3 regions of the Microbacterium triticisoli genome follow, and region 3 is predicted to be linked to each of the others. Evidence: riboswitches for the same ligand, from Rfam matches in the RefSeq annotation. Region 3 holds a riboswitch; each other region holds the start of a gene.
What was found. A riboswitch is a leader RNA that binds a small molecule or an ion and turns the genes downstream of it on or off. The one in region 3 is predicted to bind thiamine pyrophosphate.

Region 1: it holds a riboswitch for thiamine pyrophosphate, as region 3 does, so the genes downstream of both, thiM (hydroxyethylthiazole kinase) here and OED01_RS01420 (ECF transporter S component) in region 3, are expected to answer to the same signal.
Region 2: it holds a riboswitch for thiamine pyrophosphate, as region 3 does, so the genes downstream of both, OED01_RS05965 (MFS transporter) here and OED01_RS01420 (ECF transporter S component) in region 3, are expected to answer to the same signal.

Annotation. Positions count from the first base shown of each region.
Region 1 covers NZ_CP107546.1:2,098,986-2,105,178, forward strand. The annotation lists gene thiD (bifunctional hydroxymethylpyrimidine kinase/phosphomethylpyrimidine kinase) at 1-151, opposite strand, end outside; gene thiM (hydroxyethylthiazole kinase) at 148-996, opposite strand; TPP riboswitch at 987-1,080, opposite strand; gene OED01_RS10380 (cupin domain-containing protein) at 1,105-1,542, opposite strand; gene OED01_RS10385 (pyridoxine/pyridoxamine 5'-phosphate oxidase) at 1,539-2,135, opposite strand; gene OED01_RS10390 (glycoside hydrolase family 3 N-terminal domain-containing protein) at 2,159-3,319, opposite strand; gene pheT (phenylalanine--tRNA ligase subunit beta) at 3,526-6,021, opposite strand; gene pheS (phenylalanine--tRNA ligase subunit alpha) at 6,021-6,193, opposite strand, start outside.
Region 2 covers NZ_CP107546.1:1,209,711-1,215,903, reverse strand. The annotation lists gene corA (magnesium/cobalt transporter CorA) at 1-472, shown strand, start outside; gene OED01_RS05985 (nucleotidyltransferase domain-containing protein) at 463-1,167, shown strand; gene OED01_RS05980 (GyrI-like domain-containing protein) at 1,194-1,826, shown strand; gene OED01_RS05975 (serine hydrolase domain-containing protein) at 1,823-2,935, shown strand; gene OED01_RS05970 (DUF1304 domain-containing protein) at 2,941-3,333, opposite strand; gene OED01_RS05965 (MFS transporter) at 3,330-4,673, opposite strand; TPP riboswitch at 4,664-4,757, opposite strand; gene OED01_RS05960 (CPBP family intramembrane glutamic endopeptidase) at 4,769-5,596, opposite strand; gene trmB (tRNA (guanosine(46)-N7)-methyltransferase TrmB) at 5,593-6,193, opposite strand, start outside.
Region 3 covers NZ_CP107546.1:283,647-289,839, reverse strand. The annotation lists gene OED01_RS01445 (SDR family NAD(P)-dependent oxidoreductase) at 1-739, opposite strand, end outside; gene OED01_RS01440 (DUF488 domain-containing protein) at 837-1,196, shown strand; gene OED01_RS01435 (aminoglycoside 3'-phosphotransferase) at 1,319-2,044, shown strand; gene OED01_RS01430 (energy-coupling factor transporter transmembrane component T family protein) at 2,046-2,825, opposite strand; gene OED01_RS01425 (ABC transporter ATP-binding protein) at 2,822-4,273, opposite strand; gene OED01_RS01420 (ECF transporter S component) at 4,281-4,946, opposite strand; TPP riboswitch at 4,939-5,048, opposite strand; gene OED01_RS01415 (D-alanyl-D-alanine carboxypeptidase) at 5,109-6,193, shown strand, end outside.

The sequences.
Region 1 (6,193 bases), 1.6 Mb from region 3:
GGGCCGTGATCTCGGCATCCGTCGCCGTCTTGTCGCGCAGCTGGACGATGCGCACGCCGCCGTCCACGGCCTGCCTGACCGTCTCGACGACGCCGCGTTCGCCGCAGAGCGCAGGGTCGGTCACGAGGTAGAGCGACAGGTCCACGGTCATCGGGTCGCCTCCTCGATGCGTGCCGCGACGGCGAGGTCGTCCGAGTCGATGGCGGCGAGCGCGTCGAGCAGGGCGACGGCGAAGGTCCCTGGGCCCTCGGCTCGGGTCGCCGCCCGCTCGGCGGCGATCGTGTACACCAGGTTCGCGGCGGCGACGGCCGTCAGCGCGTCGGCATCCGACTCCCGAGCGGTGCCGAGGAACGCGGCCATCACCGCACCGAGCGCGCATCCGCCGCCCGTCACCCTCGTCAGCAGGGCATCACCGTTCGCGATGCGGATCACCCGCCGGCCATCCGTGATCAGATCCACAGGACCCGACACTGCGACGACGCTGCTGTGACGCTCGGCGAGCGTGAAAGCGGCGTCCGCGGCGGCATCCGTCGTGTCGGTCGTATCGACGCCGCGCCCGCCACTGCCGACACCTGCCAGGGCGAGGATCTCGGACGCGTTCCCACGGATCGCGGTGGGGCGCAGCGCGACGAGCTCGTGGGCGAGACCGGTGCGCACGGGCAGGACACCGATCGCCACAGGGTCAAGCACCCATGGTGTACCGCCCTCGGCGGCTCCGTCGACCGCTTCTCGGGCGGCCGCGCGCTGTTCGGATCGCGGAGAGCCCAGGTTGATGAGCATCCCGGACGCCATCGAGGCGAACATCCCTGCCTCGTCGACGATGTCGACCATGGCGGGGGCCGCACCGAGGGCGAGCAGCACGTTCGCGGTGAAACCGGTCACCACCGCGTTCGTGATGCAGTGGGTCAGCGGAGGAGCCGCGCGCAGCTCCTCGAGGAGGGTCGCGGCCTCGGTCACGAGGCCGGTTTCGGAAATCGGACGCAGAAGATCGCTCAACGCGACATCCCTTCGCTAGTACGAACTAGATCAGGTTCGACGGGTCTGTTCTCAGCCGCGGTCGCGGCACCCCGTGTCACTGCCTCGCAGTCTAGTGCGACCGATCGGTCATCCCTTCGCCCACGGCATCGGACGACCCTCGGCGCGCTCCGAGTCGTCGGGCAGGTGCGGGAGCTGCTCGCCGCCGGCGCGGATGCACAGCCAGCGCAGTTCGCCGTCGCTGTCCGGCCGCGCACGCCATGTGCGCCAGACGCCCTGGCCGACGCGGATGACCGTGCCCGCCTCGACCTCGACGACGTCGTCGTCCAGTCCCATCTGTCCGCGTCCGGCGAGGAACACGTACAGCTCTTCGACACGCTCGTGCGTGTGCCAGTAGCCGGCTTCCTCGCCCGCTAGCAGGGCGTTGGCGGTCATGCCGATGTACTGCATCGTCAGCTCGTGATCGACCACGCGACGTCCGTCGCGCGAACGCGACGGCGCGAATCCGCCGAAATGGTCGCGCCATGCGTCCGGTGCTCCGATGCTGATCACTTCGTAGTCGCTCATGCGATGCGCTCTCCGCTCTGCTGTGGTTCGGTGTGGCCGGTGGCGATGCGGTGGGTCCAGCCCGTGTCTGTCCGCTCGTACACGAGGCGCAGATGCCGTCGATCGACGGCCCCCTGCCAGAATTCGACGCGATCGGGGACGAGCCGCCAGAGCAGCCAGTCCTCCGGGGCGATGCCGTCGCGCGCGGCGGGCGACCGCGCGGCGAGATCCGCCGCACTGTCGGCGGCATCCGCCTGGACGACCGAACCGCGCACCCGTACGGCGCGCATCACCGGCTGCCACCAGAAATCCAAGGCGGCCACCGGCCGCGCGGCCAGCTGCTCGGCCTTTCGGGACGCGCGATGACCGGCGAACGCCCAGCCGCGGCCTCCGACGTCCTTGAGGATCACGGTCCTGGCGTCCGGTGCTCCCTCCGCATCGACGGTCGCGAGCGTCATGGCGTGCGGCTCAGGGACGCCGGCCTGGACCGCTCCGACGATCCACTCGACGAACAGCGTCTCCGGATCGTCCGGCACGGCGGCCGGATCCGGATCCGGAGGTGTGCCGGTGAGCGAGGGCAATCCGCGCAGCCAGTCGGCCGGAGAAGTCGTCATGCGTCCATCCTGGCGCAGGCGGCTCAGGTGCGGGCCGCGTCGGCGAGTGCCGCCACGCGTGCCGCCGCCTCGGACACGCGAGCCGCGAAGCGGGGATCCGACTCGGCGCGGACCACCAGGGCATCGATGATCAGCCCCGCTGTCTCAGGAGTGGACCCGGCGATCGTCAGCACCATGTCCGCGCCGGCGGCGACCGCGGTGACGGCGTTCGCGACGGGGTCGGCATAGGCCGGATCGCCGGACGAGAGCAGCATGCCGAGGTCGTCGGTCACCGCGACGCCCTCGAACCCGAGTTCGTCGCGGAGCACGCCGTACCACTCCGGCGACAGCGTCGCCGGAAGCGGGGACACCTCGGTGAACCTCAGGTGCCCCATCATGACGAGCTCCGCACCGGCGTCGATGCCGGCGCGGAACGGAAGCGCGTCGACGGTTCGCCATTCGGCCAGCCCCATCCCGGTCGTCGGGATGCTGTGGTGCGAGTCCCCCTCGGCCGCGCCGTGCCCGGGGAAGTGCTTGAGGGTCGTGGCGACGCGTCCGCGCTCCCCCGCGACGATGGCCGCGACACGATCGGCGACCGCCTGCGCGTCGGTGCCGTAGGACCTGCTGTGGATGAAGGAGCCGTCGGAACGCGGCACGTCGGCGACGACGCCGAAGTTGATGTCGATCCCCGCGTCGTCCAGCAGTTGCGCCCGAGCGGCGAACGCGGTCTGGGCGGCTGCGGGCTCCTCGCTCTTCAACGTGCGGGCGGAGGGCAGCTGATCCCAGGGCACACGGGCGACCGCGCCGCCCTCCTGATCGGTCGCGATCAGGGCATCCGCGGATGTCGCGTGCACGGCGTCCGTGAGCGCGCGCAGCTGCTCCGGCGCACCGGGGACGTTGTTGCCCATGAGGATCAGCCCTCGCGGTCCGCCTGCGGCATACGCGGAGAGCGCCGCCGAATCGGTGCCGGCCGCATACCCCATCACGATGAGCGCGGCCCGTTCGCGCAACGGCATCCGGTCGACGCGTTCCGCGGCCTGCTCGAGCGGGGTCCTCGGAGTCGGTGACGGTGTCGGCGTCGAGGTCGCCGATGGCGGCGCTGACGCGTTCGGCGACGGCTGCGCGTCCGGTGCGCATGCCGCAAGACCGAGGCCCAGCGACACCAGCACCGCGACGGACAGGAGGCGTCGCCGTGAGATCGTCATGCATCCATCCTGCGCTACTCGCTCGCTCGTCGAGCGATTACGGCGAAGCGACCGAGACGAACGGAGTCACTGCTGCTCAGCGATCCGCCCGTTTCGGCTCGCTTCGCTCGCTCAACGAACGAGGGGGTGTGGTACCCGGCTCGCCTCGCCGCTCAACGAACGAGGGCTGGGGCCTCGTGCCTTCGCCACTGAACGAACGAGACAGGTCACTCCCGCAGGGTCGCTCCGAAGCGCTCGGCGGCGACGGCGACTCCGGCGAGCTTCGCCTCGGTCGCCTCGGCAGCGGTCAGCGTGCGGTCCGGCGCGCGGAAGCGGAGGGCGAACGTCAGGCTCTTCGTGCCATCGGGAAGCCCCTCGCCACGGTAGTCGTCGACGAGTCGCAGCGATTCGAGCAGGTCTCCGGCGCCCTCTACGAGCGCCGCGCGCACATCGCCTGCGGCCGCTGCGGCCGGCACGACGAGCGAGACGTCCTGCGTCGCCGCGGGGAACGTCGACAGGCTCTCCGCCACGACACCGGCGCCCGCGAGCTCCAGGATGCCGTCGAGATCCAGTTCGAGCACGACGGCGCGTCCTGGCAGATCGGCGTCGGCGGCGACGTTCGGATGCAGTTCACCGACATAGCCCACCTCGGCGCCGCGCACGCTCAGCACTCCGGTGCGCCCGGGGTGCAGCGCCGCGCGCTGCCCCTGCACGACGTCGATCTCGACGCCGGCGGCCACGGCGATCACCTGTACCGCATCCAGCGCCTCGCTGAGCCCGTACGCCTCGGCCGCACGGCCGGGCTGCCGAGCAGTCACGTTGCCGGCGAACAGGGCCGCGATGTGGCGGCGCTGTGGCGGGATCGAGGCGTTCAGAGCGGCGAGCGTCTCGTCCGTGGGCCGCTCACCGAGCGGCGGCACTTCCTCCGTGCCGTACCGGACGTCGGCCTCGGGGAGGAACACGATGCCCGCCTCGAAGATCGCGATGTCGGTCAGTCCTCGTGCGATGTTGCGGTGCGCGATCTGCAGGAGGCCGGGAACGAGCGAGCGGCGCAGGAACGGCGCCTGTCCGTCGAGCGCGTTGGCCAGGCGGATGCTGGGAAGGTGCTCCCCCGTCGCCGATCCGTGCAGGTCGTTGTGCGCCTCGGTCGTGAACGGGAACGCCGGGGTCTCGACGAGGCCGGCGGCGGCGAGGGCGTTCGCGACGCGTCGGCGGCCGTGCTGCATCGCCGTGAGTCCTCGGCCGGACGGCGGCGTCGGAAGAACCGACGGGATGCGGTCGAGCCCGTGGATGCGGGCGACCTCCTCGGCGAGCGTCCACTTGTCGGTGAGGTCAGGGCGCCAGCTCGGCGGGATGACGAACCAGCCGTCCGAGGTCTCCGCGACCTCGGCGCCGATCGTCTCGAGGGCGTCGACGATCTCGGCATCCTCGTAGTCGACGCCGATCAGCCCCGGCACGAACTCGGCCGGAAGGTCGATCCCGGCGATCTCCACCTCGGTGTACAGCGCTCCACCGACCTCATCGAGCGTGCCTCCGGCGAGCTCGACCATCAGGTCGGCGACGCGACGTGCCGCCACGAACGGGATCAGCGGGTCGACGCCGCGTTCGAAGCGCTTGGACGCCTCGCTGGGCAGCTTGTGCCGTCGCGCCGTACGGGCGATCGACACCGGGTCGAAGTTCGCGGCCTCGATGAGGACGTTACGCGTCTCGTCGCTCATCTCGGTCGTTCCGCCGCCCATGACGCCGGCGAGACCGATGGGACCCGAGTCGTCGGTGATCAGCAGGTCCTCAATGTGCAGGCTGCGCTCCTGACCGTCCAGGGTCGTCATCTTCTCGCCCTGCTGAGCGCGACGCACCGTGATGCCGCCGGACAGCTTGTCCAGGTCGTAGCCGTGGATCGGGTTGCCGAGTTCGAGCATGACGTAGTTGGTGATGTCGATCAGCACGCCCAGCGAGCGGATGCCGGCGAGCGCCAGACGAGCCACCATCCACGGCGGGGTCGGACGAGAAGGATCGACGCCGCGGACCACGCGCACCACGAACTCCTGCACCGCGGGCGCATCGCGCAACGGTTCAGCCGTGACGGCGAGCGGGAAGCCGGTGCCGGGGGCGACCTCGTCCCACTCGTGCTCCGCCGGGTCGCGGAAGTCGGCCCCGGTGGCGTGACCGTACTCGCGTGCGACGCCGCGGATCGAGAACGCGTAGCCGCGGTCGGGCGTGACGTTGATCTCGACGGCGACGTCGTCCAACCCCAGCAGGGCGAGCGCGTCGACGCCGACCTCGGGGTCGAGCCCCAGCGAGGACAGGATCAGGATGCCGTTGTGCTCGTCGCCGAGGCCCAGCTCCCGCGCCGAGGCGATCATGCCGTCGGAGACGTGACCGTAGGTCTTGCGCGCGGCGATCGGGAACGGACCGGGGAGCACGGCGCCGGGCAGGGTCACGACGACCTTGTCGCCGACGGCGAAGTTGCTCGCGCCGCACACGATGCCGCGCGGTTCGGCTTCGCCGACATCCACCTGGCACCACCGGATCGTCTTGCCGTTGGACTGCGGCTCCTCCTCGAACGAGAGCACCTGTCCGACGACGACGGGGCCGGAGATCTCGAAACGGTGGATCTCCTCCTCCTCGAAGCCGACCGCGACGAGCGCCGCGAAGACGTCCTCAGGCGCGGCATCCGGTGCCACATCCACGTACTCACGCAACCACGAAAGCGGGACGCGCATCACACCACCATCCCGAACTGCTCGCTGAAGCGGACATCACCTTCGGCCATGTCGCGCATATCCTTCACATCGCTGCGGAACATCAGGCCCCGCTCGATCCCCATGCCGAACGCGAATCCGCTGTACTCGTCGGGGTCGATGCCCGCGGCACGCAGCACGTTCGGGTTCACCA
Region 2 (6,193 bases), 930 kb from region 3:
TATCTACGAGCTCTCGCGCGAGGTCATCAACTTCCAGCGCGCCACGCGCCCCCTGATCGACATGGTCGAGGCGCTGCGTCGGGGCTCCGACAAGTACGATGTCGACATCGAGCTGCAGCGCAGCCTGCGCGACGTGCTCGACCACACCCTGCGCATCGTCGAGCGCGCCGACTCGTTCCGCGCCATCCTGGAGAACGCGCTGAGCCTGAACGCCACGCTCGTCGCGCAGCGGCAGAACGACGAGGTCCGCCGGATGACGGAGCTCAGCCTCGTGCAGAACGACGAGGTGAAGAAGATCTCGGCGTGGGCAGCCATCCTCTTCGCGCCCACGCTTGTCGGCAGCGTGTACGGCATGAACTTCGACGTGATGCCGGAACTGCACTGGAGCTGGGGATATCCGTTCGCGATGCTGCTGATGCTCGGCGTCGGCGTCGGCCTCTACGCCGCGTTCAAGTGGAAGAAGTGGCTGTGACACCGGGCGGATACGCGGACATCACGGAGGACTTCGTCGCCGCGCACTTCCCGGATGTCGAGGTCGCCGTGATCGGAGGCAGCACGTCGCGCGGTGAGCGCACCCGCACCAGCGACATCGACCTGCTGCTGATCGGCGACGCCCTCTTCGACGACTCGCGCGAGTCGATGGCGGCGACGTATGCGCACGCGGGCGAGATCTTCGAGGTGTTCGCCTACACGCCGAGGGGGTTCGACGAGTGGGCGCGTCGCGGTGTCGCGCAGCACCGTCCGGTCATCGTGCACATGCTCGTCGAAGGCGTCGCGGTCCGCTCCGGCCCGGAACTCGAGCGGCAGCGCGCGCACTGGGCGCCGATCCTCGCAGCCGGTCCGTCTCCGACCGATCAGGAGCTCGCCACGCGTCGGTACGTCATCACCGACCTCCTCGACGACCTGCGCGACGCAGAAGACCCGCTCGAGCGCCAGGTGGTCGGCGCGACGCTGTTCGAGCGGACCGCCGAACTGATGCTCCTGACCCACGCCCGCTGGATCGGCACCGGAAAGTACCTGCCACGGCGACTGCGGGAGTGGGACGTCTCCCGCGCCGACGCGCTGGCGCGCCCGCTTCTTCTCGGCGACCACGCCGGGCTCGCGGATGCGGTCTCCGCCGAGCTGGACCGCGCGGGCGGCCGAGTGCAGGCCGGTTTCGTGCGCTGACGAATCGGACGGGCCATGATGGCTACATGACGGAGAAGATCGACTTCAAGAAGTCCGTCGACGCCTACCGGGCACGCTCGGGCGCCTTCCGCATCGTCGACGTCCCGCCTCTGCAGTACCTGATGATCGACGGCCATGGCGATCCGAACGCGGCGCCAGAGTTCACGACCGCCGTCGAGGCGCTGTACCCACTCGCCTACACCCTGAAGTTCGCCAGCAAGCGCGAACTCGACCGCGACTTCGTGGTGATGCCGCTGGAGGGGCTCTGGTGGGCAGAGGATCATGCCGCGTTCACGACGGCGCGTGACAAGTCGCAGTGGTCGTGGACCCTCCTGCTCATGCAACCGGACTGGGTCGACGACGCCCTCTTCGCGGATGCCGTGGCGACGGCATCCGCGAAGAATCCGACCGCGCGCATCGGCGAGGTGCGGCTCGAGCGCCTGACGGAAGGCCTGTGCGTGCAGACGCTCCACGTGGGCGCCTTCGACGACGAGGCCCCAGTGCTGGAGCGCATGCACGACGAGTTCATCCCGCAGAACGCGCTGTCGCTGACCGGGCGACACCACGAGATCTACTTCAGCGATCCGCGCAAGGGCGACCCTGCCAAGCGGCGCACGATCCTCCGCCAACCCGTCACCCGAGGAGACGAGACGTCATGACCGACCTGACCGGACTGCTGGACGACCACGTCGCCCGAGGTACCGCGCCCTGGATCATCGTGGCCGACGGCACGGCGGACGGACGCCTCGACATCACCACCGCCGGAGACGTCGCCGACGACGCGATCGTCCGGATCCAATCGATGACCAAGGCGGTGACGGCGGTCGCGGCCCTGCGCCTCGTCGCGGACGGACGCCTCGGTCTGGACGATCCCGTGGAGCGGTGGCTGCCCGAGCTGGCGGACCGGCGCGTGCTGCGGACGCCGATCTCTCCGCTGACGGACACCGAACCGGCGAACGCCCCGATCACGGTTCGCCATCTGCTCACCAACACCTCCGGATACGGCATGGTCGCGACGCCCTCACCGCTGAAGGACGCGATGATCGCGAACCGGACAGAAGCGTCGCAGGAGGCCGTCGCACTGGGCGCGCAGGACTGGCTGAACGCGCTCGCCGAGCTTCCGCTGGCGTTCAACCCAGGCCAGGGCTGGCGCTACCACCATTCGTTCGGCATCCTCGGCATCCTGCTCTCGCGACTGACCGGAGGTCCGCTCGAGGCGCACCTGACGACGGACGTGTTCGAGCCGGTCGGGATGGTCGACACCCGTTTCACCGTTCCGGCGCAGGACGCCGATCGGTTGCCCGCCGCGTACGGGCGCGATGGCGACGGGACCCGGTACGAGATCGAGCCGCGTGCCGGCGGTTTCTATGTCTCCCCCGCCCCGTTCGATGTCAGTCACGCCGAGCTCGTCTCGACCGCGCGCGACTACGCGGCGTTCGCGCGGATGCTCGCCGCGGGCGGCAGGATCGACGGCCGTTCGTTCGTCTCCCCCGAGCTGCTCGCCGAACTGCGGACCGATCGGATACCCGACGCGCTGAAGACCCCGGACAGCTTCTTCCCCGGGTTCTGGGACGGTCTGGGCTGGGGTTACGGCGTGGCGGTCGTGACGGCAGGCGAGCATGCGGGACGCTTCGGCTGGTCCGGCGGGCTCGGCACCGACTTCTTCATCGACCCCGACGGGACGTTCCGGATCGTGTTGACGCAGATGGAGATGGGACCCGCCGTCATGGCGCTGTTCGACGACCTGCAGGGGTCGCCGGGCCGCTGAACGGCTCAGCCGATCGCGACGCCGATCGCCGTCGCGATGACCGCGAGCAGCGGCAGCGTGCCCTGCATGGTCGCCGCACGCGCCTTGGAGCGGTCCGACAGGATCAGCACCAGCGCCGCCGCCAGCATCATGCCGGTGCCGGCGAAGACGAGCGTGAGTCCGACGGTGGTCGCCCCGACGATGTACATCCCGACACCGAGGAACGCCGTGAGCGCGAGGAACAGGTTGTAGAAGCCCTGGTTGAAGGCGAGCGCCTTCATCGTCTCGGCATCCGCCTCGCTCGCGACGCCGAACACCTTCCGTGTCGACGGCTCCGTCCACTTCAGCGACTCGAGGGCGAAGATGAAGACATGGAAGGCGGCTGCCGCTGCGGCGAGGATGAGCCCTGCGATGATCATGCTCTGATTCTGTCGTCTTTCGCTGCCTCCTGGGCCGCGACGGGCCGATCGACCGGGCGTGCGATCACGGCGCCAACCACTCCGAGGGCCGCGGCGACGATCATGATCGCCGCCACCGGCCACCAGTGTCCCGTCGCCGCGACCAGTGCCGTGGCCGCGAGCGGCGTCAGCCCTCCACCGATGACCCCGGCGATCTCGCGGCCGATCGAGATACCGGAGTAGCGGCGGCGCGCGGGGAAGAGCCCTGCGAACCACAGCGGCTGCACGCCGTCGGCCGCCGCGTTCACGATGCCGATCGTGACGGCGACCACCCCGATGATCGCCGCCGCGCTGCCGCCGTCGAGGATGAGGAACAGGGGAACGGCGAGCAGGCCGAGCCCGGCGAGGCTGCACGCCGTGAGCGTCGTCATGCCGATCCGCTCGCCGAGCGCACCCCAGACGGGGCACATCACCGCGGCGAGCGCCGCCGCGACCAGCACTGCCGTCAGGGAAACCTGAGCCGAGAATCCCAGCACCGTCGTCGCATAGCCGAGGAAGAACACCGTGATCGTGTAGAAGCAGGCGTTCTGCCCCGTCCGTACGAGCACGACCGAGATCACGTTCCGCGGCGCGCTGAGCGCCTCACGCAGAGGTCGCCGCCGCTCGACGCCGTCATCACCGGCGAGGAACTCCGGGGACTCCGTCACGCGGCGCCGCAGCACGAGCCCGACGACGACGAGCAGGATGCTGGCCAGGAACGGCATCCGCCAGCCCCACTCGAACAGCGCCGCCTCGTCCAGCAGTGCGACCACCACGACGAAGGCGAGATTGCCGAGGATGAGGCCGACGTACAGGGAGGCCGCGACGATCCCGCCCCGCAGACCGCGCCCGCGCGGGGCGTGCTCGAGCGCCATCAGTATCGCACCCGGCCACTCTCCGCCTGCCGCCAGGCCCTGGACGAAGCGCAGCGCGACCAGTGCGATCGGCGCGAGCACACCGATCTGCGCGTATCCGGGCAGCAGACCGATGCACACCGTGGCGAGGCCCATCACCAGCAGCGTCGCCGTGAGGACCGGCCGGCGCCCGAACCGGTCCCCGAGGGACCCTGCCAGCAGACCGCCGAGCGGACGGGCGATGAATCCGGTCGCGAACGTGGCGAACGACAGCAGGATGCCGATCAACGGGTCCTGGGCCGGGAAGAAGACCACGGGGAAGACCAGCGCGGCCGCCGTGCCGTAGAGGAAGAAGTCGTACCACTCGAAGGCGGTGCCTGCCGCGGCGGCCGCTAGCGCGAGCCTGCCTCGCCCGGCAGGGCGCTCTGTGGTCGGGTGGACGGGCTCGATGAGTGCGTGCGTGTGCATCGCGACATCCCTTCGCTAGTACGAGCTAGATCAGGTTCGACGGGTGTGATCTCAGCCGCGCGTGCGGCACCCCGTGTCACTGCAGACGAGCTTAGCTATACGAGGAAGATCGGCAGCATCCCCGGGTTGTGCGCGTGCACGAGCACGGCGAACACGACGGCATCGAAGAGCAGGTGCACCGTGACGACGTACGCCAGCGAGTGCGTGCGCAGGAAGATGAATCCCTGCAGCAGCGCGAACGGGATCGTGAGCAGCGGACCCCACTCGCGATAGCCCAGCTCCCACAGGAACGACACGAAGACCACGGCCTGCAGGACATTCGCCACGGCGTCGGGGAAGTGGCGACGCAGCAGCGCGAAGACCGTGCAGATGAAGAACAGTTCGTCCCAGATGCCCACGGCGCCGACACCGACGAAAAGTCGGAGGATGAGCTCCGGGGTGTCGACGACGGGCCAGTTCTGGTAGACGCCGCTGGTGATGAAGTAGAACGGCAGAATGAGCCACCCCAGTGCCAGGACTGCCGCGAGCCAGCCCCACTGCAGTCGACCCCAGCGCTGTCCTGTGCGCCACGGGAACGAGATCGCACGGTCGCGGTAGACGTACCGCGAGACGAGGTAGGGGACGACCACGGCTCCGCCGAGGGCCAGCGTGAAGCGCAGCATGGCGAGGTTGTCCAGCTCGGCCGCGAGCGGGATGACGCTCACGATGAGCATCCCGATCGCGATGAGCGACAGGTCCCGCGTCAGCGACGGCGCGGCTACCGTCACGGCGCGCCGCTCGAGCATCCATGCCGCTCCGACACCTGCGGCCAGCAGCACCCAGCCGAGCCACGCCCACTGCACGACGAAGAAGGCCGGCGCCGCGAGGCAGACCAGCGCAGCGGGTGCGATCCCCCAGCGGGACCGGACGACGGTCGTGCTCACGCGCGCGGCTTCCGGCGGTACGTGAGATCGCGGATCTCGCGCCCCTTCGTGATTCCCTTGCGCTCGAACGCGGTCATGGCACGGCCGTCGAAGCGATCGCCCCACTCCCCCTCGAACGCGCGCTCGAACAGCGGCTCGGCGTCCAGCACCTCGCGCATCTGCAGGGCGTAGTCCTCCCAGTCGGTAGCCAGACGCAGCAGCCCGCCGTCGGCGAGCGCCCTGGCGGCCGTCGCACCGAATCCATCGCGGATCAGTCGCCGCTTCGTGTGCCGCTTCTTGTGCCACGGGTCGGAGAAGAACACCCAGACCTCGGAGGCACTCGCCTCCGGGAGATAGGTCGCCAGGACCTCAGGTGCGTTCGCCTCGACGAGCCGCAGATTGCGGACGCCCGCCTTGTCGGCATCCAGCATCGTGCGCGCGAGCCCGGCGCGGAACACCTCGATCGCCAGGAAGTCGTCTTCGGGGCGCGCGGCGGCAGCAGACACGATCGCGTGGCCCTGGCCGGACCCGATCTCGACGATCAGCGCCGCGTCGCGGCGGTACTCGGCTGCGACGTCGAGTCGCGCATCGGCATGGACGCTCGTCGAGGCGATGGCG
Region 3 (6,193 bases):
CGCCGTCGAGGCGGATGGTCTCACCGTTCAGATAGTCGTTCTCGACGATGTGCTGGACGAGGGCGGCGTACTCGGCAGGGCGTCCGAGCCGGGCCGGGTGCGGCACCTGCTCGCCGAGGGAAGCCTGCGCGGCCTCGGGGAGACCGGCCAGCATCGGCGTCTCCATGATCCCTGGCGCGATCGTGCACACCCGGATGCCGTGGCGCGCGAGCTCGCGCGCCACCGGAAGCGTCATCGCGTGCACGCCGCCCTTGGAGGCCGAGTACGCGGGCTGGCCGATCTGCCCGTCGAAGGCCGCGACACTCGCGGTGTTGACGATGACGCCGCGGTCGCCCGAGGCGGTCGGCTCCTGCTTCGCGATGACAGCGGCGGCCTGCGACAGCACGTTGTACGTTCCGACGAGGTTGATCCGGATGATCCGCTCGAAGTCCTCCAGCGAACCCGGTTCGCCGTCACGGTCCAGCACCTTCGCCGGAGGGGCGATGCCGGCGCAGTTCACCACGATGCGCAGCGGAGCCTCGGTGTTCGCGGCGACGACGGCCGCGGCGGCATCCGCGGGGCTGGTCACGTCGCCGGGGGCGAAGGCACCGCCCATCTCGGCGGCGAGCGCGGCACCGGCCGAGCCCGGCAGGTCGAGCAGGGTGACGTGGGCACCGGCGGCGGCGAGCGCGCGCGCCGTGGCGAGGCCGAGTCCGGAAGCGCCGCCCGTGATGAGGGCGCCCGATCCCTGGATCTGCATGCTGTTCTCCTTCGAACGATCGTGCAACTCAGTTCCAGCTTACGCGGTTCCGAGTCTCACGCTGGCGGGAGGCGGCCGGCGGGTGTTGGCTGGAGCCATGGAACTGCGTCGCAAGCGAGCCTACGACACCGCCGATCCGTCCGACGGGTTCCGCGTGCTCGTCGATCGACTCTGGCCGCGTGGCCTCTCCAAGGACCGAGCGGCGGTCGATCTCTGGGCGAAGGACACCGCGCCCAGCCCCGAGTTGCGCAAGGCCTGGCATGCCGCAGCGGCGGATGACTGGGACGCCTACGCCGATCGGTACCGGGCAGAGCTCGCTCACGAGTCGGCGCCCGCTCTCGCCGAGCTCGCCGAACGGCTGCGCCCGCACCCGACGGTCACGCTGGTGTACGCGGCTCACGATCCGCACCGCAATCACGCGATCGTGCTCGAGGAGGCGCTGCGCGACCTGGTGTGAGACCGCGCTGGTTCACAACTCCTCAGAATGTGAGGTGCGTGCTCCGGCGAAACGCTTTCCGGCCCGCAACTCCGTGATGTGCGAGCATCGATGAGGAGTTGCGAACGTGGAAAGGACCCCGCATGACCATCCCGGCCGCGTCGATCCCTGTGCCGGAGCGCGTGCGCGAGCTCGCGGACGGCGCCGCCCTCACCCCGGTGTGGGAGAACGGCATCGGAGGCCTCACGTTCCGCACGGACGACGACCGCTACATCAAGTGGGGCCCGCACGACGTCGAGGCCAACATGCGCGACGAGGCGGAGCGGATGCGATGGGCCCGTCGCTGGGCACGGGTGCCCGCGGTGCTGGAGCAGGGGCAGGATGCCGACCACGAGTGGCTCGTCACCGCAGCCATCACGGGCCGGAGCGCCGTCGATCCACTCTGGATCGCCGAACCGGCCGCGGCCGTCCGGGCCGTCGGCGAAGGACTCCGGATGCTGCACGACGCGCTCCCCGTCGACGAGTGCCCGTGGGAGTGGAGCGTCGCGAGCCGCTTCGCGAACGCGGAGCGGCGAGGCATCCGCCTCCCGGATGCCCTGCGCGATGCCCCGGAGATCGACCGGCTCGTCGTGTGCCACGGCGATGCCTGCATGCCCAACACTCTGCTCGACGACGCAGGGCGACCCATCGCCCACGTCGACCTGGCAGCACTCGGCGTCGGCGACCGCTGGGCGGACATCGCCGTGGCGTCGATGAGCACGGAGTGGAACGTCGGCGCCGGATGGGAGGACGCCCTCATCGAGGCGTACGGCGTCGAGCCCGACCGCGAACGGCTGGCCTACTACCGGGATCTGTGGAACGCGGGCTGACTCAGCTCCACACGAACCGGAACGAGCCGACCGCGACCGCCGCCGCGATCGACACCGCCATGATCGCGAACCCGCCGGTGAGGGCGACGGCGTCCCGGGGGTGCAGGCGCGACGTCCGCGACCAGGTCCGCTCGATGCCGGACCCGAAGCCGCGGGCCTCCATCGCCATGGCGAGCTTGGTTCCGCGGCGCACCGCGAACACCAGCAGCACGAACGCCATCGAGAAGAACCTCCGCAGAGCGCCGGTGTCACCGACGCCACGTGCCCGACGGGCGAGGCCCATCGTGCGCCAGTCGTCGAGGAAGAGCCCCAGCATCCGGGTTCCGGCCAGGATGCCGAGCACGAACCGGCTCGGCAGCCTGGCGACCTGGGCGAGGGCGTCGGCGAGCTCGGTCGGGTCGGTCCGACCGAACAGCAGGATCGTCGGCAGGCCGAGGGCGAGGACGCGCAGGCTCACGGCGATCGCGAGCGAGATCGAGTCGTCGCTGATCGTGACGAACCCGAAGCTCCAGTAGATCCGGCCCGCCGGCTCGGCGTAGAGGAGCATGCTGAGCCCCGCGATCGGAGCGAAGATCACGATCGGGAGCAGGCGCTTCAGCACCGTACCGACGCTCAGGCCGGTGAGTGGAAGGCACAGCAACTGCAGCGAGATCGCGACGAGGGCGCTGGTCACGTCGATCGATGCGAACAGCGGGATCGACAGCACGAGTGCGAGCACGACCTTCGTCACCGGGTTCACGCCGTCGAGCCAAGTCGTCCGTTCGACCTCGACGGCGCTCATGCGTTCACCCGGCTCTCCAGAGCGATGCGGTGTCCGCCGAGGTGGCGGATCACGCCTTCGTCGTGCGTGACGGCCACGATCGTACGACCGCGGGCGATCTCCTCCTGCAGGAGCGCGACGAGCGAGATCCACCCACGGCGATCCTGTCCGAACGTCGGCTCGTCGAGCACGATCACCTCGGGGGATGCCGCGAGCACCGTGGCCACGGAGAGCCGGCGCTTCTGACCGCCGGACAGCGTGAACGGGCTGGCGAGCGCGAGCGGGGCGAGTCCCAGCCGGTCGAGCAAGGCGTCGACGACGGCATCCGTCCTGGCCCGGTCCCAGCCGAGGGCCTTCGGCCCGACCGCCAGCTCGTCACGCAGCGTCTGGGTCAGGAACTGGTGCTCCGGCTCCTGGAACACCGTGCCGATACGGGTCAGCAGTTCGCGCGACGACCATCGGAACGGCCGACGGCCGGAACGACCCGCGAGGTCCGCTGCCGCGATCACCTCACCGGAACGCTCCGGGATGAGGCCCGCCAGTGTGAGCGCCAGCGTCGACTTGCCCACGCCGTTGGGCCCCGAGACGACCGTCGCGCTGCCCCGAGGGATCTGCACGTCCAGGCCGGCCTGGACGATCGTGCGCGGCTCCCGAGCGACCGCGAGATCGGATGCCGAGAGGACCGCCGCCCCGGTGGCGGCGTCGAGCTCGGGCAGGTGGATCTCGGCATCCGGAACCCACACGCCGGCATCGGCCAGCGCCGCCCCGTGCTCCGCGAAGACACGAGACGGCGACCCGTCGGCGAGCAGACCGCCGTCGGCGGCGAGCACGATGACGCGGGTCATCAGATCCGCCCACACCGGAGTGCGGTGCTCGACCACGATGAGCGTCGCTCCGGTCGAGTCCACCGCGCGCTCGACGCTCGCGCGCACCTCGCGGACACCGGCGGGGTCCAGGTTGGCCGTGGGCTCGTCCAGCAGCAGCAGCCCGGGGCGCATCGCGAGCGCGCCGGCCAGCACGAGCCTCTGCTTCTGCCCGCCCGACAACGCCTTGGTCGCGCGGGTCAGCGGGACGATGAGTCCGGTCGCCTCCAGAGCCTCGGCAACGCGGCCGGGAATCTCGGATGCCGGCACACCGAGGTTCTCGCATCCGAACGCGACGTCGTCGCCGACCTTGGACAGCACCACTCCGGCGTCCGGGTCCTGCAGAACCAGCCCCGTGCGGCCCCGAGCGGATTCGGGGGCCGCGCCGTCGATCCGCAGGGACCCGGTGCGCTGCCCCTCGTCGGCGTCGCCGAGCACGCCGGCGAGACCGGCGAGCAGCGTCGACTTGCCCGCACCGGACGCGCCGAGCAGCAGCACACGCTCGCCCGGTTCGATCGTGAACGTGACGTCGCTGACGGCCGGACGCCTGCGGCCCGCGTACTTCCAGCCCCAGCCCTCGGCCTGGACGCGGGCGGGGGCGTTCATACTCAGCTCAGACCTCGCGGACGAGCTCTCGCCCGGCCGCGAATCTGTTCAGCGCCCCCGTGACGGCGAGGGCTCGGACGAGCAGCCACCCGACCACGCCGGCGAGGATCGCCCCCGAGATCACGAGAGTGGTGAGGTAGATCGCGTTGAACTCGAGCGACTTCAGGATGTTCGGCGAGCTGCCGTAGAACAGCTCGAACACCCATGCGGCTGCCGCGGCACCGACGCCGGCGAGCATCGCGACCACGATGCCGAAGCGGCGGTAGAAGAACAGTGCGAAGATCAGCTCGGCTCCCAGCCCCTGGACGATACCCGACAGCACGGTGGAGACGCCCCACACGTTGCCGATCAGCATCGAGACGATCGCCGCGACGACCTCGACGACGAAGGCCGCGCCGGGCTTGCGGATCACGAGCCCGCCGATGACGCCGCCGATCAGCCAGATGCCGACGGCGATGCCGCCGAGGCCAGGGGTCAGCGCGTCGGCGGCGCCGAACCAGGCCCCGCCGATGATGTTCCATCCCCAGAACAGCAGACCGACCGCGACGCCGAGGACGGCGGCGACGACGATGTCGACGACCCGCCAGCGGTGCGGGCTGGTCGCAGCGGATGCGGGGGTGGTGGCGGCATTCTTCGCTTCGTGGGAAGCGGATGCGGACGTGGACGTGCTCATCTGTTCTCCTCCCTGCGCCGGCATGATCCGGATCAGGTTCGACGGTCGAAGCGCGGATCGCTTCCTCTCAGCCCGGCTCGCCGGACTCCCGTGGGTTGTGGGGTCGATCTTACTCCTCGGCCAATGCGGCGTTGTCACATACGGGTTCGGTACCGTATTCAAGTGACCCTCGATGAGCAGACCGACGGCGGCGGCGCCCTGACGCGTCGCGAGCACCGACGGCGCACCGGGGCCATCCCGACGGTCGTGGACGCCGACCTCGACGCCGCGGCCTCCGAAGTCGCCGCTGCCGAGGTCGTCTCGGAAGCCGAGATCGTCGCGGAGACCGCCGCGGTCGACGACGGTACGACTGAGGACGCGGATGCCACCCGTGCGATTCCGGTGACGACCGGTTCGTCCGCCGTGAACGCATCCGAACCGGAGGCCTCTGCCGAGTCCGGCCATTCGGACACCGCGCGAAGCGGCGCCGTAGTCGGCTCCGGGACGAACGTGTCCGCGGACGTCCCGTTCGAAGGCGAGCCTGCCGAGGCGATCGATACCCGTGGCGCTCCGTCTGCGCCGGGCGCACGTGCATCGGACGCGTCCGGGACCACCACGTCCGAGCTCTCTGACTCCGGCGTGGTCGTCGCCGCAGGTTCCGCGCCGCCCATGTCCGCGGCCGCCGCATCCGTGCCGACCGAGGTCGCGCCCCCCGAGGACGACGCCGCGCTGTCGTCGCTGCTCACGGAGCAGGATGATCAGGCGGAGCCGCAGGCCGCCTGGGCCGATGAGAACTCGCCGCCGACCGCACTGCTGTGGGTGGACCCGGCCGCCGTTGAGGCCGCCACCCAGGCCGCACCGCTCGAGGCGCAGAGCACGGACGACGCCCCCGACCTGCTCGTCGGTGCTCCACGGCGCGGATTCCTGCAACCGGGCATCCTCATCCCGCTGGGGACGCTGGTCGCCCTCGGTGTGGCGTACACGGCGACCGTGCTGCTCTGGCCGTTGCACGAACTGCCGCCCACCATCGAAGCCGTCACGGTCGAGCCCGCAGCCGCCGGGGCCGCCGCGCTCACGTGGCCTGCGACCGGGAGCGCGGGAGTGAGCGTCGCGGGCGTCGGTGCCGCGGCATCCACGCCGGAGGCCGCCCCGATCGCCAGCATCACCAAGGTCGTCTCCGTGATGATGGTGCTCGACGCCATGCCGCTGCAGCCCGGCGAGCAGGGGCCGGAGTTCGCGTTCGACCGCGGCGACTCCCGCGAATACTG